DNA from 2 places in the Gracilibacillus salinarum genome. Region 2 is predicted to be linked to the other one. Evidence: a T-box and tRNA genes for the amino acid it is inferred to sense, from the RefSeq annotation. Region 2 holds a T-box; the other holds one or more tRNA genes.

Region 1 (15,209 bases), 1.8 Mb from region 2:
ATAAATCTTTGTATAAATCATATTGCTGCTCTACCAGTTCATGATTAAAACTGGATATTTTCGATAATTGCTGCTTAGGGGTATGACCTGATTTGTTATCAGGGCGATTGAAACCAGCCTTGACCTGGTCTTTCAATCCAGCAACTCTTACCATAAAAAACTCGTCTAAATTTGAAGAGAATATTGACAAAAAACGCAAACGTTCCAATAGCGGATTGGTTTCATCATCTGCTTCCTCTAGTACACGTTTATTAAAGGAAAGCCAACTGATCTCCCGGTTATTATAGTAAGCAGGTAATTCTAGGTTTTTTTCTTGTTTGACAGTTGACATCAGACATCATCCTTTTTCGACAATCTTCTTATTTATCATAACGCAAAGTCATTCGAGTTTTGTTACGATAATGTAAATTTTCTGTTAACTTAGATTTACGAAGTGAGAAAACGTAGAATGACTTCTTTTTTGATTGCTTTTTCCAGATGTTTTTTTTGTTTCTCGGATTGATATTCTTCCGGAGCAGCATCACCATTGCAGTGAAGCTCAATCACTAACGCTTCTTTGTGGTGGTCAAATGTTATCTCTTTCACCACTTGACGTCTTGTAGCATCCAGGCAGTAACAGAACTTAAGAATGGATCCCAGATGCTTCAGTTTCTTGCGTTCTTCTTTTAAGAACCAGGATTTATAAGGCCTGATAAATTGTTTGAAAATGGTTTTATTTTTGTAAGATGCAATTAATGCAATACGTAACCGATCCTTATGCATCAATCCGTCAATCGTTCGATTTGCAAGTAGATAGAAGGTATGTTGGGCACTGGCTTCCGCATCAATATATTCACCTAAGTTACATAAATAGCTAGCTCTTTTTAGCAGTTTCCAATCCTGTTTGTCCAAATGAATCAGACTGTTTTCCTTCAAATATTGGAAGAGTTTACGAGTTAAATATTGCACGTGGACAATTTGCTTAGTGTCCAGATTGTAGTCGGTAATCAATTCCTGAATGCTGTCCTCTAACACATTCGGAAAGAGAACAGAACCAATCTCCTTTGACAGCTGCTCAAAGAACACACCGTCTCTTAGTCCTTTTCTGCTTAAAATAAAGCAATCAGCCTGGATAATTTGATACAAGCTGTGGAAGACTTCAATAGCAGGTATAATAATATCGGCACGGTCTTTTGACAGCCCCTCGACCTTGGAGAGTTTATCCGGCTTTAAGGTAGTTAAATAATTACTTACTTGCTTAATATCTGTATCATACATTTTATACTGGTGTTGCCCAGCTAACGGATACTCCTTCAAGTTTTGATCAATCTGTACTAAATTCCGCGCGCTCCCACCGATGGCTACTAATGGAACTTCTTTATTACACAGCCAGGGAAGTGTAGAGAATTGCTCTGCTAAATAATGTCGCAATTCTTTTAATTCAGCTTCTGTCGGTATCGGTTTTGAGAAGAACTCTTTCAATGTCAACGCACCGAACGGGAAACTGTGCGCTTCGATTAATTCGCGATCTTCAAAATATGTCACCTCTGTACTGCCACCACCGATATCAACTGTAATACCAGTAGTAACTGAGGTAGAATTCACCACTGCCAAATAGCCATAATAGGCTTCTTCTTTTTCAGTTAGAATACGAAGTGTCATCCCGGTTTTGGCTTCCGCCTGCTGGACGATTTCTTCTTTATTGTCAGCCTGTCTGATTGTCGCGGTTGCAACACAGACAACTTCCTGCAGATGATAGGTTGCTAACACATCTTGAAAGCTCTGTAATGTCGATACCAAACGGTCAATTCCGGATTGTGTCAGTGTATTGTCATCATTTAAGAAAGTCCTAAGTCTGGCAACGGCTTTTACATTTTCCACTTCTTTTAACTTACCGCCTTTTTCCCTTAAATAAATGACAAGTCGCATCGTATTTGATCCGATATCAATAATGGCATAGTATTGTTTCTTCATTTTATCACCCTGTATTGGTTGTAGATTTTGCTACATTATACCATAATAGAATGATGAATCTGAATATTAAAAATTGAGAGGATACTATATATGTGGCAAGAAGAAATAGCATTAACGATGCCTTATGATTTTGATTATCTCTTGTTCCGGATGGACATGGATAATCTTAATTATGTTGATATGGAAAATCGTCGCGTATTTGTGCCGATTCGGATCGAAGAAGAAAAACATGTGGTGACGGTAACAGCAACTGGCACCACACAAGCCCCGTCCTTTCTTACCGAAGGACAGCTTGTACAGAGAAAAGATGAACTGATTGCCAGGATTGCTGCAATTTTTGCTTGGGATCAGGATTTAAATAAAATTGGTCAATTCTTTGCAGAAACAGATCTGGCTGATTTGTTTGATCAATATCCGGCGACACCTTTAATCAGAGAGTTTGATCCTTTTAGCAATCTAGTAAAAACAATCATCCATCAGCAATTAAACATGTCCTTCGCGCAAGTTCTGACATTGCGATTCGTCACCACTTATGGCGAAAAAGTCGATGATGTGTGGTTTTATCCTGCACCAAATCAAGTGGCAAAGATTCCTTATCAAGAGCTGCAAGACATGCAATTTAGCCGTCGTAAGGCAGAATATGTGATTGATACTGCTCAGAAAATAGTTGATGGCGAATTAGATCTTTATTCCTTTTATGACAAGACAGATCAAGAAGTCATGAAGGAATTAGTGAAAATTCGCGGTATTGGTGCATGGACTGCCCAAAACTGGCTGATGTTCTCGCTGGGAAGACAGGACCACTTTCCATCAAGTGACATCGGCATTCAGAACGCACTCAAACAATACTTCGGACTTGATAAGAAACCGTCAGCACAGCAATTAGAGGAATGGAATCAATTCTGGGAACCGTACCGCTCTTATGCTGCGATGACCTTATGGCGAAGTATTGAAGAGCCTTAAGATGGAATATTAACCATCAATTGTTTGTACGTATTCGCTTGTTCTTTGTCGCCTTTTGCTGCATAACTCTTGTAGAGATATTGAATAGGTGCCGGATCGTTTGGTGATAATTCCATCTCCCATTCAAAACAGGCGATAGCTTTATCATATTGCTCCAAGTCAAAATAGATTTCACCTAAGGCAAATTGCTGGTCTGGATTATCCGATAATTGTTCCATTTTTTTCAGCTTCTTAATTATCGGAAGCTCTGTCGTATCCAAGTAATGCAATATTTCAGTAAGTGAGAGAACAGGTAGCAACTTTTTGATCGTATGCTGTAATACCTTTTCTAATTGAACGGCATCGTCCTGATACACCGCCAGAATTTTTGCAAGTACTTGTTGGTAAAGGGGGGCGAGCTCCTCGGAAGACACTTTTTGCATAGCTGTTTCGAAAAGTGTCCGATCAGGTTGATTCTGTTCTTTTAGGTAAAAACGTAAAATCGAGGAATATCCACCGAGTTCCATCAGTTTTGAGATGATGTCATCCGGTTTTTGGTAGTGATCAAGCATTTTCTCCCAGAATAGAATCTGATCAGACTTGTTAAGCAATCTCTCCGTTAACGTTGCCACTGATGTGATGGATGTTAAGGCGGAACGAGCAACAAAATATAAGTACAACTGATCAAATTGACGATTATCTATATCGTATTGTCGTAATAGCGAATTTATGATGGATTTAGGGTAATTTTGGTCAAAAAACATGGATTCCAAGTAGAGGGGATCAGACCACTTTTCTGTCAGTCTGTCAATGTTGCGATACATGTCGCTGTATTTCTGAAAGTCAAAGTGATGGAGCATATCCTTGGCAAACGTATCATTCGGGCGGATAAGAACATAATTGACAAGTAACCGGTAAGCTTTCATGAGTGAACCATTACGTCGATGGTTATAAAAGGCTTTTTTGCATTGTGCCTGAATTTTTTTCTCATCGATAAAATTATCAAACATCGCAAGAATATAGAGCATTTCTGTTTCATTATATTTGTCATTAAGCTTTTGAAACATGTGATTGTTAGAAGTAAGTCGATATACTTCGTCTTTGGAAAGTAATGCTTTCGTAAGTGGGTGATTATTATCGAATGAGTGGCCGTTTTTGAGTGCTTGTTTTAGAAAGGATGTCAGACGTATCTCGGTCGTTTTTTTTGCGTTAATGTAGCGGTCTTTATAGAAAAATAAGAAGTATGTTTGCTTGTTTGTCAGTTGAACTTCTATGAGTTTTGCCTGGCGATAGACCCACATATTTGCAACAGTAGCGGGTGTTGTTTTTTTGTGATGCATAAGCTGGATAGTTGTCATATTCGAAACAACTCCTTTTTCCCTGGTTACTTATAGTGTAGCACAAATACTTACGGACGGAAAGTTGATCGCTTTGTAAATTTTATGTAATGTTTCTTGCGAATACCGGGAAAATGGCGGGTTGTGTGGTATGCTAGATTAAAAGTTTACTAGGGGGATATCTGTGCTAAAAGAATTAATGTGGTCGCTGGCTTTAGCATTGTTGTTGATTTTTATTCCTTTTAGTGTCGCGATGTAATAATAGAGAACGGAATAGATAAAAAGTGTGACTTCAATCAGTAGGGGTTTTGACTCCCACTGATTGCTAGCGAAACGTATCAGGAAGTTATTCTCCCCACTTAGCTTCTTAATTTATCGCTCTCGATTCTTGATGTGGGGGTATTACGGACGGTTATCGCCGTGATAAATGAAACCCCGGATTTGCTTTGGATAAGCGAATCCGGGGTTTTTCCTGTTGTTAAAAAGATAGGATTATTTAAAAGTATGGTTTGCGGATTATATAAAGTGGAATTGTAAGATTAAATGGAGATGTTGAAATGTGTGATACCCGTATCATCACTTATAAATATTTTTGAGCAAAGATCTTGAAAGTCAAAGAAGGTCAGATTATAATAGGAGATAAGAAAGGTCAAATATAGTCAAAGTCAAATTTGATCTTTTCACTAATTGAAGGAGGAATGACAAATGAAATGTCAACATTGTGGAACTCGCGAAGCAACGATTAATGTGAACCTTCGATTTAATAATCAAACAGAATCTCTACATGTATGCGAAACATGCTTTAACGATATAAAAAACCAAATGAATCAACCTTCAGGAATGTTCGGTGGACAAGATTTCAGCGACATCTTTAACGGAGCAGCAAATGGTTCAGGTCAAGCACAGACCCACACCCATAAGAAACAGGGTGGGAAAGGTAACGGCTTACTAGATCAGTTAGGTAAAAACTTAACAGACGCAGCTAGAGCTGGCTTGATTGATCCGGTCATCGGCCGTGATAGGGAAGTGAAACGCGTCATTGAAACATTGAACCGCCGCAATAAGAACAATCCCGTGTTGATTGGGGAACCAGGTGTCGGTAAAACAGCTATAGCAGAAGGACTGGCGTTGAAAGCAACCGAAGGAAATGTTCCTTCTAAATTGCTAGATAAAGAAATTTATATATTAGATGTAGCATCACTGGTTGCAAATACCGGAGTTCGTGGTCAATTCGAAGAACGTATGAAACAATTAGTCTCCGAATTGCAAGAGCGTCAAAATGTTATTCTTTTCGTAGATGAGGTTCACCTCCTCGTTGGCGCCGGAACAGCAGAAGGCTCTCAAATGGATGCCGGAAACATTCTGAAACCCGCACTTGCACGTGGTGAACTACAATTAATTGGTGCAACCACGTTGAAAGAGTATCGTCAGATTGAAAAAGACGCTGCATTAGAACGACGTTTCCAGCCAATCATGGTGAAAGAACCAACCTTAGCTGAAGCGGAACAAATCTTGCAGGGCTTAAGAGATCGCTATGAGAAGTTTCATAAAGTAAGCTATTCTGATGAAGTACTTCGAGCAGCGGTTAACTTATCGAAACGGTATATTCAAGATCGATTCCTTCCAGATAAGGCAATTGATTTAATTGATGAAGCAGGTGCCAGACTGAATCTGGATGTAAGCGAATCAGATGATGAGGCAATTCAAAAACGTTTAGACGAAATTGCCAAAGAAAAAACAGAAGCAGCTGAAAGAGAAGATTATGAGCGTGCTGCCAACCTGCGCCACCAGGAAATTAAGCTTGAGAAAAAATTAACAGAGACAAAAGAGGCTCCAAAAGCGGAAGTAACAGTAGAAGAAATTCAATTAATCATTGAAGAGAAAACGGGTATTCCTGTTCGAAAAATTCAATCCGACGAACAGTCCAAGATGAAGCACTTAGCAACTAACTTAGGTGAAAAAGTAATTGGACAAGAAGTAGCGGTTGAGAAAGTAGCCAAAGCTGTTCGCCGTAGTCGTGCTGGCTTAAAATCTAAACATCGTCCAATTGGTTCTTTCCTTTTCGTAGGACCTACAGGTGTTGGTAAAACAGAGTTGACAAAAGCACTTGCTGAAGAATTGTTTGGTACGAAAGAGGCGATGATTCGTCTTGACATGAGTGAGTACATGGAGAAACACACGGTTTCCAAAATCATTGGTTCACCACCAGGCTATGTCGGTCATGAAGAAGCAGGACAATTAACAGAAAAAGTTCGCCGTAATCCGTACAGCTTGATTTTATTAGATGAAATCGAAAAAGCTCACCCGGATGTACAGCACATGTTCCTGCAAATCATGGAAGACGGTCAATTAACTGACAGTCATGGCAGAACCGTCAGCTTTAAAGATGCCGTGATTATTATGACAAGTAATGCTGGAACAGGCACGAAGAATATTACTGTTGGCTTTAACAGTGATAATAATGAAGCAGTCTCCACATTGGAAAACTTAGGTTCATACTTCAAACCAGAATTCTTGAACCGTTTTGATGCGATCATTCCGTTCAACGAATTGACGCAGGATAACTTACTGAAGATTGTAGACTTGATGATCAAAGAACTTACCGAACAATTAGAAGAAGCCGAGCTTGAGGTTACCGTCAGCGAAGATGCCAAGAAATTCCTGGCTGACAAAGGATACGATCCACGATTCGGTGCACGTCCGCTTCGCCGCGTGATCCAGGACAAAGTCGAGGATGGCATTACTGATGTTGTATTAGAAGAAGAGGATGTTACAAAAGTAGAGATTGTATATGAGAACGAAGATATCGTTGTACGAAAAAGCACTAGCTGATCAGCTAGTGCTTTTTCCATATAATGCTGAAGTGGCCATAAAAATAGTGAAAGTGGCCATAAAAATTTAACAGACAAATAAATAAGCACGAATGGCAGTTTTTTAACGAACCATTCGTACTTGTTTGGAATATTGTTTTATCATATGAAAGATTTGTCCATTTCATTACTAAAACATGAGACGAAATGTTAAAATGATGCAAGTGAAAAGGTTTGGGTTTTTTCTTTTTGGGTTTTTCATTGAATGATCCTCCTTCATTTTGTTTTGGCAAATCAAATAATTATCTGAACATCAATTTGAAAGTCAAGACAACACAAGTAAAGATATTCGGATTCTGCATCCGTTTACGATTCAATGGAATACCCTCCTCTTGTTTGATTTAAGTTAATAAGAGAATAACATGTATTTTCAATGCATCAAATAGAGTTGTCAGATATAGTAACAGACTTTCTGCTCACATGATTTCTTATGTGGTATGGTATACTAAACAAAACGGTTGTCCGTAAAAAATATTATAAGGGGGGCTTTATCCATGATTAAACAGCTCAACGAATATGACCGCTTAAAACAGGTCATTGTCTGCCCACCTCAATACATGGAAATTAAAAAGATTATAAATGAGACACAGAAATTTTATGAGGACGAGAACATTGACATTCCGATTGCGTTGAAGCAGCATCAGCATTTTATCGATACATTAAGAAAGCATCAGGTAAACGTGCTAGAGTTGCCTGCAGATCCAAATCTCAACGAACAGGTTTTTACTAGAGATATTGGATTTACCATTGGAGATACTTTATATACAGCAGAAATGAGCCGTGATATTCGCAAGGCGGAGGTTAACACGCTGCAACGAGTATTAGACGAGCATCAGATCCCGTACAGCACTGCGATGGGTGGATCGATTGAAGGTGGCGATGTTGTCGTAGCGGGGGATCTTGTCTGGGTTGGAGTAAGTAAACGAACCGAAGAAAGTGCGATTGCAGAATTGCAAAAACGTTTGCCAGACAGACAAGTAATCCCATTACCAATTCGAGAAGATATTCTTCATCTTGATTGCTGTTTCAATCTTGTCAGCGAAACAACTGGCCTAATCTATCCGCAAGCATTCAGTAAGGAGGATCTGTCGAAGTTACGTCAGCATTACGATTTAATTGAGGTTTCGGAGGAAGAACAATTTTCATTAGGGACCAATGTATTCTCAATTGGAGAGTATAAGGTAATTTCTCTGCCGGTAAACAAGCAGGTCAATCAAAACCTGACAGATAAAGGATTCGTTGTAATCGAAGTGGATTTTTCTGAAATTATTAAATCCGGAGGTTCCTTTCGCTGCTGTACGTTTCCAATTGAACGAGGATAAGCATGCCTTAACAGGTGTGCTTTTTTTCTGAAACCAAATGTATGCTCGAACGTATCTATAGAAGGAGGTGATCAGCATGGATTTTTTACCTGTTATCGCACCATTAGCTGTGATTCAATTTCTGTTAATGATTATTGCCATTATTTCGTTAGTAAAAGCAGATCATACCAATGGTCCGAAAGCTATGTGGGCGGTTATTATTATATTGATTGGATTCATTGGGCCAGTACTTTATTTCATTATTGGAAGGAGACAATATTAAATGGCTGTGATGGAAGTGCAGCAACTCAAGAAATCCTTTAAAGGCAAGCAAGTTGTGAAAGGGATTGATTTTCAACTTGATACAGGAAAATGTGTCGCATTACTCGGTCCAAATGGTGCGGGAAAAACAACGACACTTAAGGTGCTCTCAGGGCTGTTGAAACCAACTGCTGGCTCGATTCGTTTTCCTGGTTCGGAACAGTATGATATTCGCAGCTATATTGGCTACCTTCCGCAATATCCTGTCTTTCATCCATGGATGTCAGGGAAAGAGTTTTTAGTATATGTTGGTCGTTTAGCGAACTTAACGAAGAAAGAAGCAGAACAAAGAGCTCTGCAACTGCTTGAAAAAGTAGGGATGGAAGAATCAGCGAATCATCGTATTGGTAAATACTCGGGCGGAATGAAGCAGCGGCTTGGCATTGCCCAAGCGATGATTCACAAGCCGCAAATGCTGATGCTCGATGAGCCGGTATCGTCTCTTGACCCAATCGGACGTCGGGAAATTTTGACGTTGATGGAAGAATTGAAAGAGCAAACTACCATTTTGTTCTCCACACATATTCTAGGAGATGCTGAAGAAATATGTGATGATGTGTTGATGATGCACGATGGTGAGATTGTCTTGTCGGGTTCGATTGCTTCGTTACGTGCAGAACATCAAAGCACGAAATTAGAGTTGGCGTTTCAAGGTAATCATGCTGCATATGCAGAGAAGCTAAAGCAATTAGCGGTAGTGGAGCAGATTCAGGAACAGAAGGGTGAAATTCATCTAACTGTCAGCAATGTCGAACATGCCCGCAAAGAAATACTATCATATGTAGTGGCAGAAAATTGGCCAATCGAAAAGCTCGCTTTTAGTAAAACCACATTAGAAGATCTATTTATGAAAGTGGTGAAGCAGTAATGCAATGGATCACGATTTTTCAAAAAGAAGTAATCGAAGACTGGCGCAATTATAAATGGATTTGGGTACCTCTTGTCTTTATGATGTTATGTGTGATGGATCCACTAACTACGTATTATATGCCGGTTATCCTGGATTCGGTAGGTGGATTACCAGAGGGAACAATTATCCCTGCACCAGATTTGCAAGCAGGAGAAGCCATCATGCTAAGTTTAGCAGAACTCAGCAGTCTGGGTGTATTAGTCGTAGTCGCAATATCGATGGCAGTCATTGCAGGGGAACGAAAAAGCGGCGTAGCTCAATTAGTCTTAGTTAAACCGGTGCGCTATCTGACGTATATAACGGCAAAATGGGCCGCTAAACTATTATTGGTATTCACCTCATTTCTATTAGGAATGCTTATAAGCTGGTATTACGTCTATTTATTATTTGGTGATCTTGCTGTTACTGAATTTGTCGGACTCTTTTTCTTTTATTTTATTTGGCTGATCTTTGTTGTATCACTAACGATTTTTTATAATACAGTGGTTACTAATTCTGGATTGGTATTAACATTAACAGTCGCTACAATCATGCTGATGTCAGGATTTAATCAAATTTTCTCGCATCAATTACCATGGTTCCCGAACAGCATCAGTCAGCACATTAGTACCTTTTTGTCAGAAGGAACAGTACCAGAGTCGTTGTGGGGAGGAGCAAGTGTTACGCTATTACTCGCTGTTCTGTTAATCGTTTTATCAAACTTGATACTGCAAAGAAAAGAAATCGCCGAGTAAAAAAAAGCTTGACGAATTGCTTCATTTTTCTAATAATAGAGGTAGTGAATATCGGGGCATTAGCTCAGCTGGGAGAGCATCGTGCTGGCAGCGCGAGGGTCAGCGGTTCGAGCCCGCTATGCTCCATATAGTAAAAGAAAGAGGCTAAAGTTGTTAATTAGCCTCTTTTTTGAGTTAACAGAATAATATTATTTTTTCTTTTCCAGCACCCGTCGAGTAATACTTGTAACTGTACTCCTGGGGAAAAGTCTGGGGGAGTGTGATAATAACCAATTTTGAAAACCAGGAATGACATATTTTTTTCGCTTCATCATAGCTTTATATCCAATTGCTGCTACCTTCTGTGGATCCATCGTTTCCTCTTTTTTAGACACTTTTTGTTTCTCCATCTTAGCATTTTTAAAGAAATCTGTAGTTGTAGCACCGGGGCATAAAGCTGTAACACTAACATTACTACCTTCTAATTCAGTTGCAACAGCCTCTGTTAAATATAGCACGAATGCTTTAGATGCAGAGTAATTTGCGCTTAGTGGGCAAGGATAAAATGAAGTTGTTGAGCCAATATTAAGAATGCGTCCGCTATCTTTGTTAACCATATCTTTGAGGAAAAGCATCATGAGATGGGAAACACTATGAACATTTAAATGTATCATGTCAATCTCGCTTTGAATAGATTGTTCATGAAGCATCCCAAATGAGCCTCGTCCGGCATTATTGATCAAAACATCAATTTCAATTGAACGTTCCTTTAGATGGTTGTATAACATATCAGGGCCATTACTTTTTGCTAAGTCAACAGTTACAAATAGAGTATCAACCTGATAGGTTTGCTGTAAATAATTAGCTGTTTCTTGCAACTTTTCTCCATTTCGTGATGCTAGAATTATTCGATATTGCTTCTTTGCAAATAATTTGGCAAATTCGTAACCAATTCCGCTTGAACCACCTGTTATGAGAACGGTATTCATTCCAATCTCCTCCATTATTTAAAATATCTCAACCAAACAACTAAACATTTAATTATATGGATATATATAATGTAAAATTAGCAAGTTTCCTCATTTAGGAGTTTTGCACGCCATTATTTTCTCGGTGGTATTTAAAAAAGCTTTAAGCAGTGGTACAGCATCTTCGATATGAAGAGAATAGAAAATTTCTGTGCCTTTTTTATTTGCGTTCACTAAATTAGCTTGACGTAATATCTTTAGATGATGAGAGATGGCAGAGCGTGACATCGATGAATGTTCTAGTATTTGACCGACGTTTAGTTTCTCGTGTTTCGTTAGGAGCATGATAATGTCCTGTCTAATGGGGTCAGCCAATGCAAGAAATATTTCGCTACAATCTCTTAATTGTTGGTGTACTTTTAGTTCCAATTGAGTAGTATGTGAAGGTTTCATTAAATCGTCTCCTGTTCAATTAAATAACTAATTATTTAGTTGTTTATTTCAAGGTAATAGAAATTAAACAAAATGTCAAGTTTTTATAGTAAATAAGAAGGCTAAGCATGAAGTAAAAGTATGCTTAGCCAAATTAATCTGTTTCCTGTTTTTATCCATTTTTCCTTTTTTGACATTCTGGATGATTACAGTAAGAATAATAAGTCGTCACCTTCTGTGTTGGTAATGCATCAATCGAACTTCCGCAATTTGAACAAATCACAATCCCCATTGCCAATCCTTTTTTTGTAGAGTTCATACTTAATGTCCTCCTTTTGGTGATCATTCATTTCTTATATATAATATACATTATTTAATTAATTAATGCAACATATATATTAAATAATGTGCATTAAATAATTAAATCGCTGAAATAAGATGATTTTGTATTAAGACAGTGAAAAAATGGGAAAACGAATAACAAGATAGAAACATAACATACTAGCATAGAGAAAGTAGGTGGATGAATGAAAATTGGTGTACCGAAGGAAATTAAAAGTAATGAAAATCGTGTCGCAATGACTCCTGCAGGCGTGATGATGCTGACGCAAGCAGGTCATAAAGTTAAGGTGGAGAGTGGAGCAGGGAACGGTAGTGGAATAAGTGATCAAGTCTATAAAGATGCTGGTGCCATTATTGTTCCTTCTCCTGATGAAGCCTGGGCGCAGGAGTTAGTGGTCAAAGTGAAAGAACCGCAGCCATCTGAATTTTCTTTGTTTCGAAAAGATCAACTTCTTTTTACGTATATGCACTTAGCTGCCGAAAAAGAAGTAGCAGATGCATTAATTCAGGCAGAAACAACCGGAATCGCATATGAAACAGTACAGGGTAAATATGGTGACTTGCCGTTGCTTACACCTATGAGTGAAATTGCGGGGCGGATGTCGATCCAATCTGGTGTTCATTTTCTCGAAAAAACACATGGCGGTAAAGGGGTTTTAGCAAGTGGTGTACCAGGAGTATCGCCTGCCAATGTTGTTATTGTTGGTGGTGGCATTGTTGGAACTAATGCAGCAAAGATGGCAATCGGCTTAGGTGCTAATGTGACGATATTAGATATTAATATTCAGCGATTACGAGAATTAGAGGATTTATTTCAAGGGAAAATTCGCACACTTGCATCGAATAAATATAACCTAATGGAAAAAGTGAAAAAAGCTGATTTAGTAGTAGGGGCCGTGTTGATTCCAGGTGCAAAAGCTCCAAAGCTTGTAACAGAGGAAATGATTCAATCGATGGAACCAGGCTCTGTTGTCGTTGATGTAGCAGTCGATCAAGGCGGATCGATCGAAACTGTTGATCGCGTCACCACTCATCAGGACCCTGTGTATGTAAAGCATGGCATCCTTCATTACGCGGTTGCGAATATTCCAGGTGCAGTATCACGGACGGCGACCTACTCACTGACGAATATGACCGCTCCTTATGTGTTGCGTCTCGCTAATCAAGGATTTGAAAAAACAATGCAAAGTGATCCGAATTTTGCTCGGGGCATTAATACTTATAAGGGAAAGGTTGTTCACGAGGCAGTAGCAAATGCGCTCGGATATCCGTATGCAGATTTTTTAAGCTTGTAAAACAATGGCGCTTGGGTGTTATTATCCTAAGCGCATTTCTATTGTAGCTACCAGGGACAAGTTACTTCGTGTAAAAGTGGATGATCAGGGACCCCATTCGATCAAAAACAAGAATCTGAAACAGAGTAATGAACGAAAGAGGATCACATTCGACCAAAAGCAAGAATCTGAAGCAAAGTTATGAACGAAAGCATGCCACATTCGAACAAAAGAGCATCCAAAAGACAGTACTGTAATCGAATAAGATCATAAAAAAGCTGGGATATACTGTCCCAGCCTTAAGTGGTATTATTCAAAAACAGCAAGCTCTTCTTCAATTGCTACGCGGATCTTATCCAACGTTTCCTCTGGGGTTTTACCATGGATTCTGCGGTTATTTACCAGTGTATATGGTTTGAGCCGGCACAAACCACAGAAGCTCAAGCAGTCGCTGATCAAGACGGCTACCTCAGGATATTCGGATTCGATCAATGTTTCTATATCAAATGTATTCATTAAATTACTATCACAAATTTCTACGACAACGATTCCCATACTATCACCTTCCATCTAAATCAGTCTTTTGTTACAACAGATTTACAGAGAATCATGTTATAAACTAACGCTTGAAACGTGCTTTGTCAATAGTTAAGCTTGGGCAAAAAGAGGCAACACTATACGAAAACTAAAAACAATGGTACTAGAAAGGAAACGAAAACAGCACTAATCGTCATGGACAATGCACTGACAGATCCCTCAAGCTCTCCTAATTCCAATGCTTTCGAGGTACCAATCGCATGAGAAGCTGTACCGATACCTATTCCTCTTGCTACCGGGTGGGTAACTCGGCAAATCTTCAAAATCAAAGGACCGAACATCGCACCACTGATACCGGCAATCATGACGAAAACAGCTGCCAAAGCTAAATTGCCATGAGCAGTTTCTGTAATACTCAGTGCAACAGGTGTGGTGACAGATTTAGCCGCCACTGTGTAAATAATGATATTTTCAAATCCGAGCAGTTTGACACCGATTATCCCGGTTAACACACCTACCACTGATCCAGCAAACACACCAGTCAGAATCGTTCGGGCATATCGTTTAATTAGCTCAAGCTGTCGATACAGCGGTAAAGCCAAGGCAACTACGACAGGTCCAAGAAACTGGTCAATCCATTTGCCGCCATTCCAATAATCGGAGTATGAAAAGTCTGTAGTTACTAATAAAAGGACAAAAAATACGGATGTCAAAAAGATTGGCAATGTAAACGGACTTGGAATTTTCTTATATACCAGTTTGGTGATCGCGAATACAAGTATCGTTGCCAGGAAAAAGCAAGCACCAGTTACCATATTATTCATTGGTATCAGCTTCTTTCTTTAAAAGTAACGAGGTGAAGAGACTGCTGATCGAAACCACTAAAAAAGTGCTAAGCATTATGAGCGGAATCAGCAGACTACCTTTTCCAGCAAAGAAGTGCAGATGTTCGACAACACCAACGGTTACAGGAACAAAAAAGATCGGCATATCTTTCATGATGAAGTCGATGCCGTCTTCGATCCAAGCTACTTTAATTAGTTTAGTTGTAAGCAGAACAAAAAAGAGCAGCATGCCGATGATGCTACCCGGGACAAAGAGTGAGAACTCCTCCTGGATCCATTCACCTATATAAGAAAAAATAAATAACACACTTATTTGTAATACAATTCGAATATACTTCATGTTACATCCTCCGCTATTTATCATACGCCTAACCGGAAGTAGTGCGCAACCCCTTTGTAGAGTATACACAGGTTTATCCACACAACAAAACTGTAAAACATAAATAAAATCAGACTTATACACA
Region 2 (15,209 bases):
CTATCAAACGAGCTAGATAATGGAGAGCAGCATCGACATCACTGCCTCGAATGGACTTCTGAAAGGCGGATAAAACATCGTAATGCGCATCCCCGCCTTTGTCATGAGAGAAGCTCTTTTTTTGCATACAAGCTTCAGCATTGGCGAGATCGATAACAATCGTCTCGCCATTTTTTGGAGTGGAATATGCCGCAAGCTCCAATCCGTTCATGGCTGCACGTAAATCACCGTTACACGCATTGGCGAAATGTTCCAACGCGGCACTTTCAACCGTTAACGCCATTTCTCCTAAACCATTTTCTGTATCAGAAATGGCTCGTTCCAATGCTTCCTTAATATCGTCAGGCTCGAGACGATAGAGCTCAAATATATGAGACCGACTGCGCACCGCGGGATTTATGGAGTGATAAGGGTTTTCTGTAGTACATCCAATTAATGTAATCAGGTTTGACTCTACATGAGGCAATAGGAAGTCTTGTTTTGCCTTATCAAGTCTATGGACCTCGTCCAATATCACAACAAGCTGGCCTGACATTTTGGCTTCTTCTACTGCGATTTGCATGTCTTTTTTCTTATCAATGGCGGCATTTAACAGTTTGTAACGGATTCCTAAGCTATTTGCAATTCCGATCGCCATCGACGTTTTACCAGTACCGGGTGGTCCGTATAGTACCATGGAGTGGATTCGGTTTGCTTCGACCATTCGCCTGATCATTTGTCCCTCTCCAACTAAATGTTGTTGTCCAATAACTTCTTCTATATTTTTTGGCCTCATCCGAAAAGCAAGAGGTTGATTCATCAGCTATCATCCTTTCACCGTTGCAAGCAAGCATCTTGACATTTTTGTTTTGCTTTTTTAATATAGGCAAGTATGTAATGACAAGTAACTTGCTATGATTACTCTTAAATTAGTATATCATTCATGCTATAATAACAACTAATAACAAATGTTGTATATAGATATTTCGAACGGAAAAAATGAGGTGAAACCATGAAAATATCAACAAAAGGCAGATATGGTTTAACAATTATGATTGAATTAGCAAAGAACGCTGGTAATGGGCCAATGTCATTAAAAAGTATTGCGAAGGAAAATAATCTATCAGAACATTATCTGGAGCAATTAGTAGCACCATTACGAAATGCAAGTCTTGTAAAGAGTATTCGCGGAGCATATGGTGGTTATGTATTGGCAAAAGAACCTGCAGAAATAACTGCAGGAGACATAATTCGAATTCTGGAAGGCCCAATTACTCCCGTCGAGGGAATTGAAGATGAAGAACCTGCAAAGCAAGAACTGTGGATCAGAATCCGTGACGCTGTAAAAGATGTGCTTGATACAACTACATTAGAAGACCTGTCCACATATGGTGAAAAAGGTGTACAGGACCCATATATGTTCTATATTTAATGTAAAGGATGAAATGGCTATGAAAGCTATCTATTTAGACCATGCAGCAACAACTCCAGTACATCCGGAAGTAGTCGAAGTGATGACTGCAAGTTTAAAGTCGAATTTTGGAAATCCTTCCAGTGTTCATTCTTATGGAAGAAAAGCGAGGCAGGAATTAGACAAAGCTCGGTCCGTTGCAGCAAAGTCAATCAACGCTTCTGAAAAGGATATTGTTTTTACAAGTGGAGGCACAGAGGCCGATAATATGGCTATAACTGGTGTTGCCATGGCGAATCGTCACAAAGGAAAGCATATTATAACAACTAAAATCGAACACCATGCGACTCTGCATACCGTGGAGAATTTGGAGCGGTTTGGTTTTGAAGCGACTTATTTGGACGTCAATGAACATGGAGTTATTGATCTGGAACAAGTCCGAAGAGCGTTGCGCGAAGATACGATATTAGTATCAATTATGATGGTAAACAATGAAACTGGTGTGATCCAGCCAATTCAAGAAATTGGCGAATTATTAGCATCACACCAGGCATATTTCCATACCGATGCGGTGCAGGCTTATGGTCTCTTACCGATTGATGTAGAAGCATTGCACTTGGATTTATTAAGTGTTTCTTCCCATAAAATCAACGGACCAAAGGGACTTGGTTTCTTATATATTGACCCTGATACCACTATGCAAGCCTTGCAACATGGCGGTGAACAAGAACGTAAACGTAGAGCAGGGACGGAGAATGTAGCAGCAATTACTGGATTTGCTGAAGCAATTCGTTTAGCGCAACACGAGCGAGAAGCTCGTATTCAGCAATATGAGGAATATCAGAATGTATTTTTACAAACATTAAGAGATCACCATGTTTCGCACGCGATAAACGGTGAAAACAGCGACAGGGTACCTAGTATAATGAATATCAGTTTTCCGGGAGCAAATGTGGAAGCATTGTTAACGAATTTTGACTTAAGTGGTGTGGCAGCATCAAGCGGAAGTGCTTGTACAGCTGGATCCGTAGAACCATCACATGTATTAAGTGCCATGTACAGTGAAGAGAATGCATGTACAACTAATTCCATACGTTTTAGTTTTGGACTAGCTAATAATACGGACAATGTAAAAGAGGCAGCGGAAATCGTTGCGAACATTGTAAGAAGATTAACTGATTAAGGTAGTGATATAATGAAAAGCAACGAAGATACACGCGTAATTGTTGGAATGAGTGGGGGAGTGGATTCATCTGTAACTGCCTTACTGCTCAAAGAACAAGGATACGATGTGGTTGGCATATTCATGAAAAACTGGGACGACACCGATGAGTTTGGAGTATGTACTGCAACAGAAGATTTTGATGATGTGGTACGTGTTTGTAACCAGCTTGATATTCCGTACTATGCGGTGAATTTTGAAAAACAATATTGGGATAAAGTCTTTACCTATTTCTTGGACGAATATAAAGCAGGCAGAACACCGAATCCCGATGTCATGTGTAATAAAGAGATTAAATTTAAAGCATTTCTTGACCATGCGCTTTCACTCGGTGCTGATTATGTGGCAACAGGTCACTATGCACAAGTGAGACGTAGCGGTGATCGTGTGGAAATGCTTCGTGGTGTCGATGATAACAAAGATCAGACCTATTTTCTTAATCAGCTGTCAGAAGATGTGTTAAGCAAAGTAATGTTTCCGTTAGGACATCTGCCGAAATCAGAAGTTCGACGCATTGCGAAAGAAAATGATTTAGCAACTGCAAACAAAAAAGACAGTACAGGTATTTGTTTTATAGGGGAACGAAATTTCAAAGAATTTCTCAGCGAATATTTACCTGCACAACCTGGTAAGATCATGACTCTCGATGGCCAAATAAAAGGTGATCATGACGGCTTAATGTATTATACAATCGGACAACGTCAAGGGCTCGGTATTGGCGGACCAGGCGGGCCATGGTTTGTGGTAGGCAAGGATCTTAAAGAAAATGTTCTCTATGTAGGTGCCGAGTATCATAATGATGCCTTGTATTCTGATGCACTAATCGCTACAGATATGAATTGGATTAATCAGACTCCCGCTGAGCCTTTCCATTGTACGGCTAAATTCCGCTACCGCCAAAAAGATACAGGTGTAACGGTTTACCCGAATGATGATGGCAGTGTAAAAGTGGTGTTCGATAATGCAGAACGTGCTATCACCCCCGGACAAGCAGTCGTCTTTTATCAAGACGAAGTTTGTCTCGGTGGCGGAACGATTAACGACGTCATTAAAAATGATCAATATTTAGATTATGTAGGGTAGCTAATTGAGACAGCATAAAAATTGCTGTCTCCTTTTGTTATCAATAAAGATAATTCATGAGGAAAAATCTACAGAATTACATATTGCCCATGAACAGTTAAACTGATGATAATACAGATGAAGAAAACCATCCTTGTGCCAATCTGCTAGCAGGTAGCAAGGGAGGGGATAACTCAAATGTTTACATAATCTATATTTGTTAGTAGTATATAACTTTCTTTAATACGGATTATGTTAGCTGCTTCGTGTTTATATTGTGCTAGTAAATCGCTCCAACCAACAACTCCGCGTTCGCAAGCACGGTTTCAGCTAGGCCGCTACCTGAATTTCTTGCCTGTTGCCTTGTGTCGCGGAAGCTTACTTCGAAGCGATACTTGTAGACACAGGCACAGACAAAGTGGACCTTCAGCCCGTGCTGTTCCTGTAGGAGTCTCCGTGGTTGGCCTGAGCGACATCATACCTCTAACTGCATTTCAAAATGGATGCATCGTTAACATAATCAGTATTATAAGAAGTATGCAGCACTTACGAAAATTACTCGTGCGCAGAACATATTTTAACAGGTTTGTTGCACTTCACTTCATGAGTGAGCTAAAATAACAACAGGAGGTAATCAAATGACTGAAATCGATCAAGGTATTCAATATATGAAAGAAGGAAAATTGGAAGAGGCAGCACAATATTTTACCGATGCCATTGAGCAAGATCCAAAGAACCCGGTACACTATATCAACTTTGGAAATCTGCTTTTACATATGAAAGACTATCAACGTGCAGAGCGCTTTTATCTGAAAGGTACAGAATTAGATCAAGAGGCGGCAACGGCTTATTACGGATTAGGCAACGTCTACTTTGAACAGGATGAATTCGAAAAAGCCAAAAAAAGCTTTCAAAAAGCGATCAATCTTGGATTGGAGGAAGCTGATCCATACTTTATGTTAGGGATGACCTTCTTATATGATGAACAATTCAAATTATCTTTGCCATATTTACAACGGGCCAGTGAATTGAACCCTGATGATGCAGATGTGCAATTTCAATATGGATTGGCATTAGCACAAACTCAACAATTGGATCGTGCAAAAGAAGTATTCAATCAAGTGCTCGAAATACAAGAAGTACACAGTGATGCCCATTATAATTTAGGTGTTATTTCTTTATTCGAAGAAAATATAGACCAGGCAATAGTCCACTTTGATAAGGCTTTAGAAATTCAGCCAGATCATTTGTTAGCAGGAAACGGCAAAAAGCAAATCGAGATCATGCTAGAAGATAACCAATAAGCTAGGAGGCTTTGGAATGGAGAATGAACAGGCAGTAGAAGAAAAAAATTTCATCAAAGGTGAGATGATTCATACGATCTTTGAAAACAAACAAGAGCACTTCTCCATTGCAAAGATTAAGGTTCTCGAAACGAATCAGTCCTTCGATGAGAATGAGATTGTGGTTAAAGGTTATTTTCGACGACTAGACCCAGGAGAAACATATGAATTTTATGGACGAGTGGTTGACCATAAACGGTTTGGTCGTCAATTTCAGGTTGAAAGTTATCAACGCTTTTTACCTCAATCAAAAGAAGGTATTGTGGCATACCTATCTAGTGATCTGTTTCCTGGTGTCGGGAAGAAAACAGCAGAACGAATCGTAGACACGTTAGGCGAGACTGCGTTGTCGATGATTTTGAATGATCAGAAGGTCCTTCGCAAAGTAAAAGGTATACCAGAAGAAAAACAAAAGAAAATTCATCAGATTTTACAAGAAAATCAAGGTTTCGAAGGTATCGTTGTTGAACTTTCAAAATATGGTTTTGGTTTGAAAATGGCGCAAAAAATGTATACTGCTTTTAAAGAGGAAACCTTGGATACATTAAAAACGAATCCTTATCAATTTGTGTTTCAAGTAGAGCACTTTGGGTTTCTTAGAGCGGACCAGATCGCCAGGCAAAATGAAATTTCTAATGATCATCCGACGAGGTTACAAGCAGCTTGTGTTTATATACTGCAGAATAGCGTGCAAGATGGACATGCTTATTTGCCGTTGGATCGCTTATTGTATGAAATGGATCAACTGTTGGATGGCGAAGCGAATGCCATCGATGTTGACAAAATGACTGCCCAGATCGTTGAACTTAATAAAGAAAAAGAAATTATAGTATCTGACCAGCATGCATATATGCCGTCCTTGTATTATTCTGAGACTGGATTTTGTGCACAAGTAAAACGGATTGCAGACAAAAAGCAGGAACGAACTTTTACCGATGCAGAACTGCTGAAAATAGTAGGTTCCATTGAAGAAGAAGAAACTTTAAGCTATGGAAAAGAACAATATCAAGCATTGGAAACGGCATTATCTGAGAAGATTTTTATTCTGACAGGAGGTCCAGGTACAGGTAAGACGACTGTTATAAAAGGTATTATAAATGCGTATGCAGATATTCATGACTTATCGTTGGATAAAGATGATTACAAGGAAGACGAAGATTTTCCATTCGTTCTTACAGCACCGACCGGCAGAGCAGCCAAAAGAATGAAAGAATCAACGGGAATTGATAGTGTGACGATTCACCGATTATTAGGATGGGATGGTCAAGAATCGTTCGAAAAAGATGAAAATAACCAGTTGGCAGGAAAAATAATTGTGATAGATGAATTTTCAATGGTAGATATTTGGCTCGCTTATCAGTTGTTTCGTGCCATTCCTGATGACATGCAAGTTATCATTGTAGGGGATGAGGACCAGTTGCCTTCGGTCGGACCTGGTCAGGTACTTGCTGATTTATTAAAAAGCAGTGTCGTAGCTTCTATCAGTTTAAAAGAAGTTTACCGTCAAAAAGAGGGCTCCAAAATTATTCAACTAGCGCATGAAATAAAAAATAATCAAGTGGAATCAACTACTTTATCGAAGGCAAATGATTTTAACTTTTTTTCCTGTCCAGATTATCAGGTAATTGATATTGTAAAACAAGTGGTCAAAAAAGCGTATGATAAAGGTGTAGACCAACGACAGATACAAGTTCTAGCGCCAATGTACCGTTCAAAAGCTGGAATTCACAGGTTAAATGAGGAATTACAAGCGATTCTGAATCCTCGCCAGCAGGGAAGAAGAGAGATGGCTTTCGGCGATACTGTTTTCCGAAAAGGTGACAAAGTCATCCAGTTGGTGAATCAAGCAGAAGACGGTGTATTCAATGGCGATATTGGTGAAGTTGTTGCCATTTTTGAAAAAGATGAAAATGTGGATCAAGAAGAGCAGGTAGTTGTCAGTTTCGATGAAAAAGAAGTTGCTTATGCGAAGCCGGACTTAATGAATTTAATGCATGCGTACTGTACCTCGATTCATAAGTCACAAGGCAGTGAATTCCAAATTGTTATTATGCCAGTGATTGCAGGATATAATCGGATGCTGCGCAAGAATCTGCTGTACACAGGTATCACCCGAGCAAAACAGTCCTTGGTGATGTGTGGAGATAAGCAAGCATTTCTAAAAGGAGTTCACACGGAAGACACTAATAAGCGCTACACCAACCTTGTACCATTCTTGCATGAACTCTTTCAAGTTAAAGAAGTGAAAAGTGAACAGCAAAAGGAAAAAATGTCTGCAGATGAATGGTTACTTTCAGTAGAAGTCGGACAGGAAGATTTCTCACCTTATGATTTTATGGTATAAAGTGAGACTGCAATCAGTGGGGGTTTTGCCCTCCCACACTGATTGCTAGCGAAATTTATCAGGAAGTTATCGTCCGTTTATCCCCCCTTAGCTTCTTATTTATCTCTTGAATCATGAAGTAGGGGTATTACGGGAGGTTAGCGCCTTGATAAATTTCAGTCAATTTCATGTATATTTCCCTCAAAGTTGGACAGGCTGACAGATAAAAATGATAAAGTGAGGGAAAGTTTGTGAGATGTCCGAATTGTCGCAGTAAAAATATTGGAATTATTGGTCCGGAGCAATATTATTGCTGGGATTGTTATATCGAATTATCTGTTCAGAATAACATGATGCATTTACATGAGGTTGAAATGGATGGTACTTTAAGTTCTTTAGACGATTTATTTTCAGATGAGGAACGACGGGTAGAAGGTTAACGGTGATGACTAATCAGAAAAAAGTCAGTATTGCGCTAAGACTCGTCATTTTATGTTTGGCTGTATTGTTTTTATACTTAATGTATATTCTCTTTCCTTTTTATAAAAATGTATTAATCATTGCGTTTCATGTGTTGACACCATTTTTAATAGCAGGTCTGATTGCTTATTTGTTACATCCACTTGTTGAAAAGATCCATAGCTGGCATATACCAAGACCCGTTGCGATTGTGTGCATTTACCTGTTATTTTTCGGTCTGGTCGGATATGGAGTCTATCGGTCTTTTCCTGCCTGGATGAAACAGATTCAGGATATTCAGCAGAATCTGCCCACATATGTAGATGCATATCGTTCATTCATTTATGGGTTATATGACCAGACTTCCTTTATGCCTGAAGGGTTTCATGATAATTTAGACCAATTCTTTCAAACCCTTGAGACATCTATCGGTGAAAGAATTACGAGTCTGTTAAAAAACATTCCGATGCTTTTTGATATGTTTGTCATGCTGGCAGTTATCCCGATTCTAGCATTTTATTTCTTGAAAGATTACCGCCCCATACAGAAAAGCATACTAAAACTGGTTCCATCACGCTGGCAGGTGTTTACCAAAACATTAGCCAGAGATATGGAAGAAAGTTTAGGTCAATATATTCGTGGTCAAATATTAGTTTGTTTTCTGGTAGGACTTGTCAGTTATTTTCTATTAAAGTGGATCGGTATGAGTTATACAGTTGTGTTGGCAACTATCATCGGTTTCACCAATTTCATACCATACTTCGGTCCAATTATCGGAGCGATACCAGCTGTACTGATTGCTTTTACTATTTCTACCGAAAAAGTATTATACGTCGTACTGGCAGTGATGGTTGTCCAAGTGTTAGAAGGCAATTTGCTGTCTCCGTTTATAGTAGGGAAAAGCATTCATATTCACCCTATTTACATTATCTTGACGTTATTTATTGCTGCTAAAACAGTTGGTGTGGTCGGCATGATTCTGGCTGTTCCACTTTTAGCCGTCGGCAGGGTAGCAATACCAATGATTTATAGACAAGTAAAAGCGATTGACAGATAGTAAAAAGTTTTCTATAATATGCTAGCGAAGTAAATAATCAAAATACGTTGAAAAACATGAGTACCAGATAACCATGTCGAAGAGAGGGAGAACCTAGGCTGAAAGTGATCCTGCATGCAATGATCTGGGAAGCTAGTTTGAAGTGCAGTTAATCTCTGCCGGTTACATCACCGTTACTGATGTTCAAGAGATAGTCTTTTTTAGACTATAATTAGGGTGGTACCGCGGAATCAACTCTCGTCCCTGCTATTAAGGCAGGGATGGGAGTTTTTTTATGCATATCAATACCGGGTCTGCACCTGGATATATTTATTATAGGAGGTTTCACTATGAAGCAATTAACATCTGCTGAGGTTCGTCAAATGTTCTTAGACTTTTTTAAGGAAAAAGGACATGGCGTTGAACCAAGCGCGTCATTAGTACCGAAAGATGATCCTACATTATTGTGGATCAACAGTGGAGTAGCAACATTAAAAAAGTATTTTGATGGCAGAGTAGTACCACAAAATCCGCGTATTACAAATGCGCAAAAGTCTATTCGTACCAATGATATTACCAACGTCGGCTACACAGCACGTCATCACACATTCTTTGAAATGTTAGGGAACTTCTCGATTGGTGATTATTTCAAAGAAGAAGCAATCGAATTCGCTTGGGAATTTTTGACCAGTGAAAAATGGATCGGCTTTGACCAGGCGAAATTATCCGTTACTGTTCACCCGGAAGATGAAGAAGCATACTTATTATGGAAAGATAAGATTGGTTTGCCAGAAGATCGTATTATTCGACTTGAGGAGAATTTCTGGGATATTGGTGAAGGACCTAGTGGACCGAATACGGAAATCTTCTATGACCGTGGCGAATCATATGGTAATGATATAAGCGATCCTGAACTTTATCCTGGTGGAGAGAACGAACGCTATCTGGAAATTTGGAATCTGGTATTCTCCGAATTTAACCATAATCCGGATGATACGTATACACCATTACCGAAGAAAAATATTGATACCGGTATGGGACTGGAACGTCTTGTCAGTGTTATACAACAGACCAAAACTAATTTTGAAACAGATTTGTTCTTGCCTATTATTAAAGAAACGGAAAAATATGCGAATACGAGCTATCTCGAACAAGTCGATACAGATGTTTCGTTTAAGGTAATCGCAGACCATATTCGTACCGTATCGTTCGCAGTCAGTGATGGTGCACTGCCTTCTAATGAGGGACGCGGCTATGTATTGCGTCGTTTATTACGACGGGCGGTCCGTTATGCGAAACAAATTGGCATTGACAAGCCATTTATGTTTAAACTTGTTCCGACAGTTGGTTCCATTATGGAAGCATTCTATCCTGATGTGAAAAAGAAAGGCGATTTTATCCAGAATGTAATCAAAACAGAAGAAGAGCGATTCCATGAAACGTTACAGGATGGGTTGCATATTTTAAATCAGATTGTCGAACAGGAAAAAACAAAAGGAAGTACTGTTTTTCCAGGTGAAGAGGTGTTTCGTCTATACGATACTTATGGATTCCCGAAAGAGTTGACGGAGGAATACGTGGACGAAGCTGGTTTTACAATTGATGAACAAGCATTTGAGAACGAAATGAAAAAACAACGGGATCGTGCACGAAATGCTCGTCAAAAAGTAGATTCAATGCAAATTCAAGATAGTGTACTAAGTGATATTGATGCAGAAAGCCAATTTGTAGGATACGATCAGTTAAAAGTGGAGACGAAAGTCATTGCACTTGTTACTGGCAAGGATTTAGTTTCTGAAGCCTCTGACGGCGAAGCATATCTTATATTAGAAAACACACCGTTCTATGCAGAAAGCGGTGGACAAATTGCGGATAAAGGCTTGCTGACATTTACGAATGGCCAAGCAGAAGTATTAGATGTACAAAAAGCTCCAAACGGACAAAACCTTCATCGTGTGATGATACAAGGTACACTTTCTAATGGACAAACGGTTCATGCAAAAGTCGATCAGACATCCCGTCAATATATTATAAAAAATCACTCCGCTACTCACTTGTTACACCAAGCACTCAAGGATGTATTAGGGGACCATGTCAATCAGGCAGGTTCATTGGTAGCTGGTGAACGGTTACGATTTGACTTCTCTCATTTCGGTGCTATTACAGAGCAAGAGATCATTGAGATTGAGCAGATTGTAAATGAAAAAATTTGGAATTCCATTCCTGTATCGATTAGTAACAAATCACTCAGTGAAGCGAAAGAAATGGGTGCAACGGCACTATTTGGTGAAAAGTATGGTGATGTTGTTCGTGTCGTTCAGATGGGTGAATATAGTCTGGAATTATGTGGGGGATGCCACGTCAATAATACTGCAGAAATCGGGCTATTTAAAATTGTATCAGAATCTGGTATTGGCGCAGGAACTCGCAGAATTGAAGCTGTCACGGCTAAAGGCGCTTATCAATTTGTTAATGGGAAGCATCAGCTATTACAGACAGCCGCTACCCAATTAAAAACGAAAGAAGATCAGGTACCAGAACGAATCGACCAGGTTTTCAAAGAAATGAAGGAGCAACAGCGTCAAGTAGAGTCGTTGCGCGCTAAATTATCGCAATACGAGGCATCTTCTATTCTTGATGATGTAAAAGAAGTAAATGGTGTTCAATATTTAGCTAAAAAAGTCGATGTAAGTGATATGAATCAATTACGCCAAATGGTAGATGATATGAAACAGAAGCTTGAATCTGGTATTATTTTGCTTGCAGCAGTTAATAATGACAAAGTACAGCTTGCTTCTGGTGTGACGAAAGACCTTGTTAGCGAAGGATACCATGCTGGAAATTTAATAAAAGAAACCGCACAAATCTGTGGTGGGGGCGGCGGAGGTCGTCCAGACATGGCACAAGCTGGGGGTAAAGACGCCAGCAAATTGGCAGATGCATTAGGTTATGTAGAAAAATATGTCCAAACAGCACTATAATTTTGGAAATTTTTAATAATAACCGGTATAATAGAAAGATACAATCAAACGTTGAATTTTAATTGGGGGTGCTTCCATGGATGGAATGGACAAGACAATGAAATTTGATTTTTCAGAAGAACCCATTGAACAGAATGTTGAAGAAGTGTTATTGGTAGTTTATCATGCTCTGGAAGAAAAGGGGTACCATCCGATCAATCAAATTGTTGGATACTTATTATCCGGGGATCCAGCATATATTCCAAGACACAAGGATGCACGCAATTTAATAAGGAGAATTGAGCGCGATGAAATCATTGAAGAGCTGGTCAAATATTACATCAGCGCGAACAAAAAATAATGAGTAAAGTATTAGGATTAGATGTAGGTTCCAAAACGATTGGAGTGGCCATTAGTGATGCACTAGGGTGGACGGCTCAAGGATTGAAGACCATCTATTGGAATGAGCCTGACTTCCAATCTGTACAAGAAACGTTTAAACAGTTAATTGATGACCATACTATTGAGAAAGCGGTAGTTGGCTTACCGAAGAACATGGATGGTTCCATCGGTTTTCGTGGTGAAGCTTCCCAAGAATTTGCAGCGTTTTTAGAATCCACTTTTTCCTTGCAAATTGTAATGTGGGATGAACGCCTGACGACAATGGCTGCCGAAAAGGTGCTGTTAGAAGCAGACGTCAGTCGTTCCAAACGAAAAAAAGTGATAGACAAAATGGCCGCTGTAATGATTTTACAAGGCTACCTGGACAGTCAACCATAAGGGAGGAAGGCAATTGGCACTAGAAGAAAAAGAACGAATTATTATACCAGATGAGAATGGTGAAGAGCATTTATTTGAAGTGTTGTTTACCTTTGACGTGGACGAAACAGAACAGTCATATGTAGCTGTAGTACCGGCAGACCAGAAAGAAGACGAAGAAGTGGAAGTCTTTGCTTTCCGCTATGAGGAAAATGACAACGAAGATGATCTGGCATTATTCCAAATCGAATCAGATGAAGAATGGGATATGGTAGAAGAAGTACTTAACACGATCGCAGACGAAGACTTAACCGAATAAGCAAAAAAACCTGACTATTAACTTAGTCAGGTTTTTTTAATGAGTAGAGAAAGTAAATAAGTACAGTCACAGCAGTAATCACTTTGAACATGAATTTTAGTTCCGATAATATGGATTATGTAAACTAGCAGCTTAGTGGTCATTTTGAAAAATTATGTGTGGTATGATACCGCTCCGTCCAACCACTCCGCGTCCTGCGGGGCACGGCTGGAGCTAACTTTGTGAAGAAGAACGCTTCACAAAGTGGATCTCCAGCACCTGCACAATCCCGCGGGAGTCTCCGTGGTTGGCCTCCGCTGATGTATAGCTCCACAATTTATGCGGCAGCTAGGATATGAAGCACTATCTGCAAGATTTACACCATAATTGATGAAATACATTGCTAAGCACCACTGCTTCTAGCTGTTCCAATCGTTGTAGTACTTCCCTTTAGCGTAGGAAATAGGCGGAGACTCCCGTGGAATCAGCGCGAGCTGAAGATCCATTTAGGAAAGAAAAGAATTTTCTTTCCTAAATTAGCTGAAGCCGTGCCCACAGGACGCGGAGCCTATTTCCGGAGCTTTGCTAAGCAGATAATCTATATCAAAATGACCATTTGGCAATACAGTCTTTGTTGACATAATCCATATTATAGGAAGTTGTTTATTTTGTTGTTAGCTAGGATTAGATGAACCTATCCGATTTTTGTTAGTTCTCTTGTCAACTAACAAAAATATGTTCAGAATTTCTTTTATTATCGACAATTAATCCAAATAATTGCGTGTTGTGTTTTCCTTTTGCGAAAATTGTAGTATAATATAGCGGGTGAAAGGGGGAGACCTGATGAGTAACGAACAAGATGACAAACAAAAGAAAGACAAGCTTACATATAAAGAAATCTCACAACAAAGCGCGAAAGAGGCAAGTATCGCAAGAAAAATTATAATCATTGTGCTGTTGCTATTATCGCTCATTCTGATAATTGGCGGATACAGTGCATATAAATTTGTCGAAAAAGGTGTATCACCAGTTGATCCAGATAGTGAAGAAACGATTAATATTACGATTCCCTTAGGATCTTCCAGTTCTGAAATCGCGAAAATATTGGAAGAAAAAGGAGTTATCGCTAATAGTTTAATTTACAGGTTTTATGTCAAGTTTAATAATGCGACAGGATTTCAAGCGGGTGATTACGAACTTTCACCTTCCATGACACTTTCAGAAATAACTTCAGAGTTGGAAACCGGCTCTGTCCAACAAGATGCTGTATTGCGAGTGACAGTACCAGAAGGAAGAAATATAGAAGAAATTGCATCAATATTTGCCGAAAATGCAGGGATTGAACAGGAAGAATTTCTGGAGAAGATGAATGATCAGGAATATATCAAAGAATTAATTGATAGATACCCGACTATCCTTACAGATGAGATACTGAATGAATCGATTAAGTACCCTTTGGAAGGATATCTATTCCCGGCAACCTATGAATTCTTCACGGAAAGTCCAACTATTGATAAAATCATTACAAAAATGCTGGAGAAGACTAATAATGTTGTGTTGGCACATTATGACCAAATCGAAGAATCTGATTATAATGTACATCAAGTGCTGACGTTTGCTTCTTTAGTAGAAGAGGAAGCACCTACACCTGAGGACAGAAAGAAAATAGCCGGTGTATTCTATAATCGGATGGCAAGTGATATGCCATTGCAGACAGACCCGACAGTTATTTATGCCCACGGAGAACATATTTCACGCTTAACTTATGACCATTACGAAATCGATTCTCCTTACAATACTTATAAGGTAAAAGGTTTGCCTGTAGGACCGATCTCAAACTTTGGAGAGAGTTCTATTGCAGCAGTGTTGGAGCCAGCAGAAAATGATTTTCTCTATTTCTTAGCTGATTCAGAAGGAACGGTATATTATTCCAAGTCCTATGAAGAGCATCAAGCGTTAGAAGATAAATACATTCATAACCAATAATCAAAAGCAGGGGAGGTTCTCCCTGCTTTTGCCTGTTACGGAAAGGAAAGAATAAACGTGCATTCAAAAGAAATTATTTCTTATTTAAATGAGATAGCGCCAAATCCTGAAAGTTGGGTACAAGTATTAGAAGAAGAAGCCATGGAGTACCATGTACCGATCATGGATAAACAAGGCATTAGTTTGCTGCAACAGCTTGTTCGCGTACATCAGCCTGCTAAAATACTTGAAATCGGTACAGCGATCGGGTATTCTGCATTAAGGATGTTAGAAGCCCATCCTAATACATCCGTTGTCACGGTGGAACGTGATCAGCAAATGTATCAAAGAGCAATGCACAATATTGAAATGCAGCAAGGGCAACAAAACAT

Evidence for each region. A T-box is a leader RNA that pairs with one kind of tRNA and senses whether it is charged. The one in region 2 lies ahead of alaS (alanine--tRNA ligase), so its partner is inferred to be a tRNA-Ala.
Region 1: it has a tRNA-Ala gene. The T-box ahead of alaS (alanine--tRNA ligase) is inferred to sense a tRNA for this amino acid. The anticodon was not compared.

What each region holds. Positions count from the first base shown of each region.
Region 1 is NZ_CP095071.1:3,858,718-3,873,926, forward strand. Features, by position in the region: gene MUN87_RS18085 (RNA degradosome polyphosphate kinase) at 1-331, opposite strand, end outside; gene MUN87_RS18090 (Ppx/GppA family phosphatase) at 427-1,953, opposite strand; gene MUN87_RS18095 (DNA-3-methyladenine glycosylase family protein) at 2,044-2,916, shown strand; gene MUN87_RS18100 (tetratricopeptide repeat protein) at 2,913-4,253, opposite strand; gene MUN87_RS18105 (ATP-dependent Clp protease ATP-binding subunit) at 4,938-7,064, shown strand; gene MUN87_RS18110 (dimethylarginine dimethylaminohydrolase family protein) at 7,597-8,424, shown strand; gene MUN87_RS18115 (PLD nuclease N-terminal domain-containing protein) at 8,501-8,686, shown strand; gene MUN87_RS18120 (ABC transporter ATP-binding protein) at 8,687-9,592, shown strand; gene MUN87_RS18125 (ABC transporter permease) at 9,592-10,368, shown strand; tRNA gene MUN87_RS18130 (tRNA-Ala) at 10,422-10,494, shown strand; gene MUN87_RS18135 (SDR family NAD(P)-dependent oxidoreductase) at 10,557-11,336, opposite strand; gene MUN87_RS18140 (ArsR/SmtB family transcription factor) at 11,427-11,768, opposite strand; gene MUN87_RS18145 (GapA-binding peptide SR1P) at 11,920-12,066, opposite strand; gene ald (alanine dehydrogenase) at 12,275-13,384, shown strand; gene MUN87_RS18155 (YuzB family protein) at 13,673-13,918, opposite strand; gene MUN87_RS18160 (LrgB family protein) at 14,038-14,724, opposite strand; gene MUN87_RS18165 (CidA/LrgA family protein) at 14,717-15,085, opposite strand.
Region 2 is NZ_CP095071.1:817,786-832,994, reverse strand. Features, by position in the region: gene MUN87_RS04225 (replication-associated recombination protein A) at 1-802, opposite strand, end outside; gene cymR (cysteine metabolism transcriptional regulator CymR) at 992-1,411, shown strand; gene MUN87_RS04215 (cysteine desulfurase family protein) at 1,431-2,573, shown strand; gene mnmA (tRNA 2-thiouridine(34) synthase MnmA) at 2,586-3,695, shown strand; gene MUN87_RS04205 (tetratricopeptide repeat protein) at 4,313-4,978, shown strand; gene recD2 (SF1B family DNA helicase RecD2) at 4,995-7,361, shown strand; gene MUN87_RS04195 (YrzR-like zinc ribbon domain) at 7,592-7,780, shown strand; gene MUN87_RS04190 (AI-2E family transporter) at 7,786-8,856, shown strand; T-box leader at 8,895-9,104, shown strand; gene alaS (alanine--tRNA ligase) at 9,186-11,816, shown strand; gene MUN87_RS04180 (IreB family regulatory phosphoprotein) at 11,893-12,156, shown strand; gene ruvX (Holliday junction resolvase RuvX) at 12,156-12,575, shown strand; gene MUN87_RS04170 (DUF1292 domain-containing protein) at 12,589-12,873, shown strand; gene mltG (endolytic transglycosylase MltG) at 13,696-14,838, shown strand; gene MUN87_RS04160 (O-methyltransferase) at 14,896-15,209, shown strand, end outside.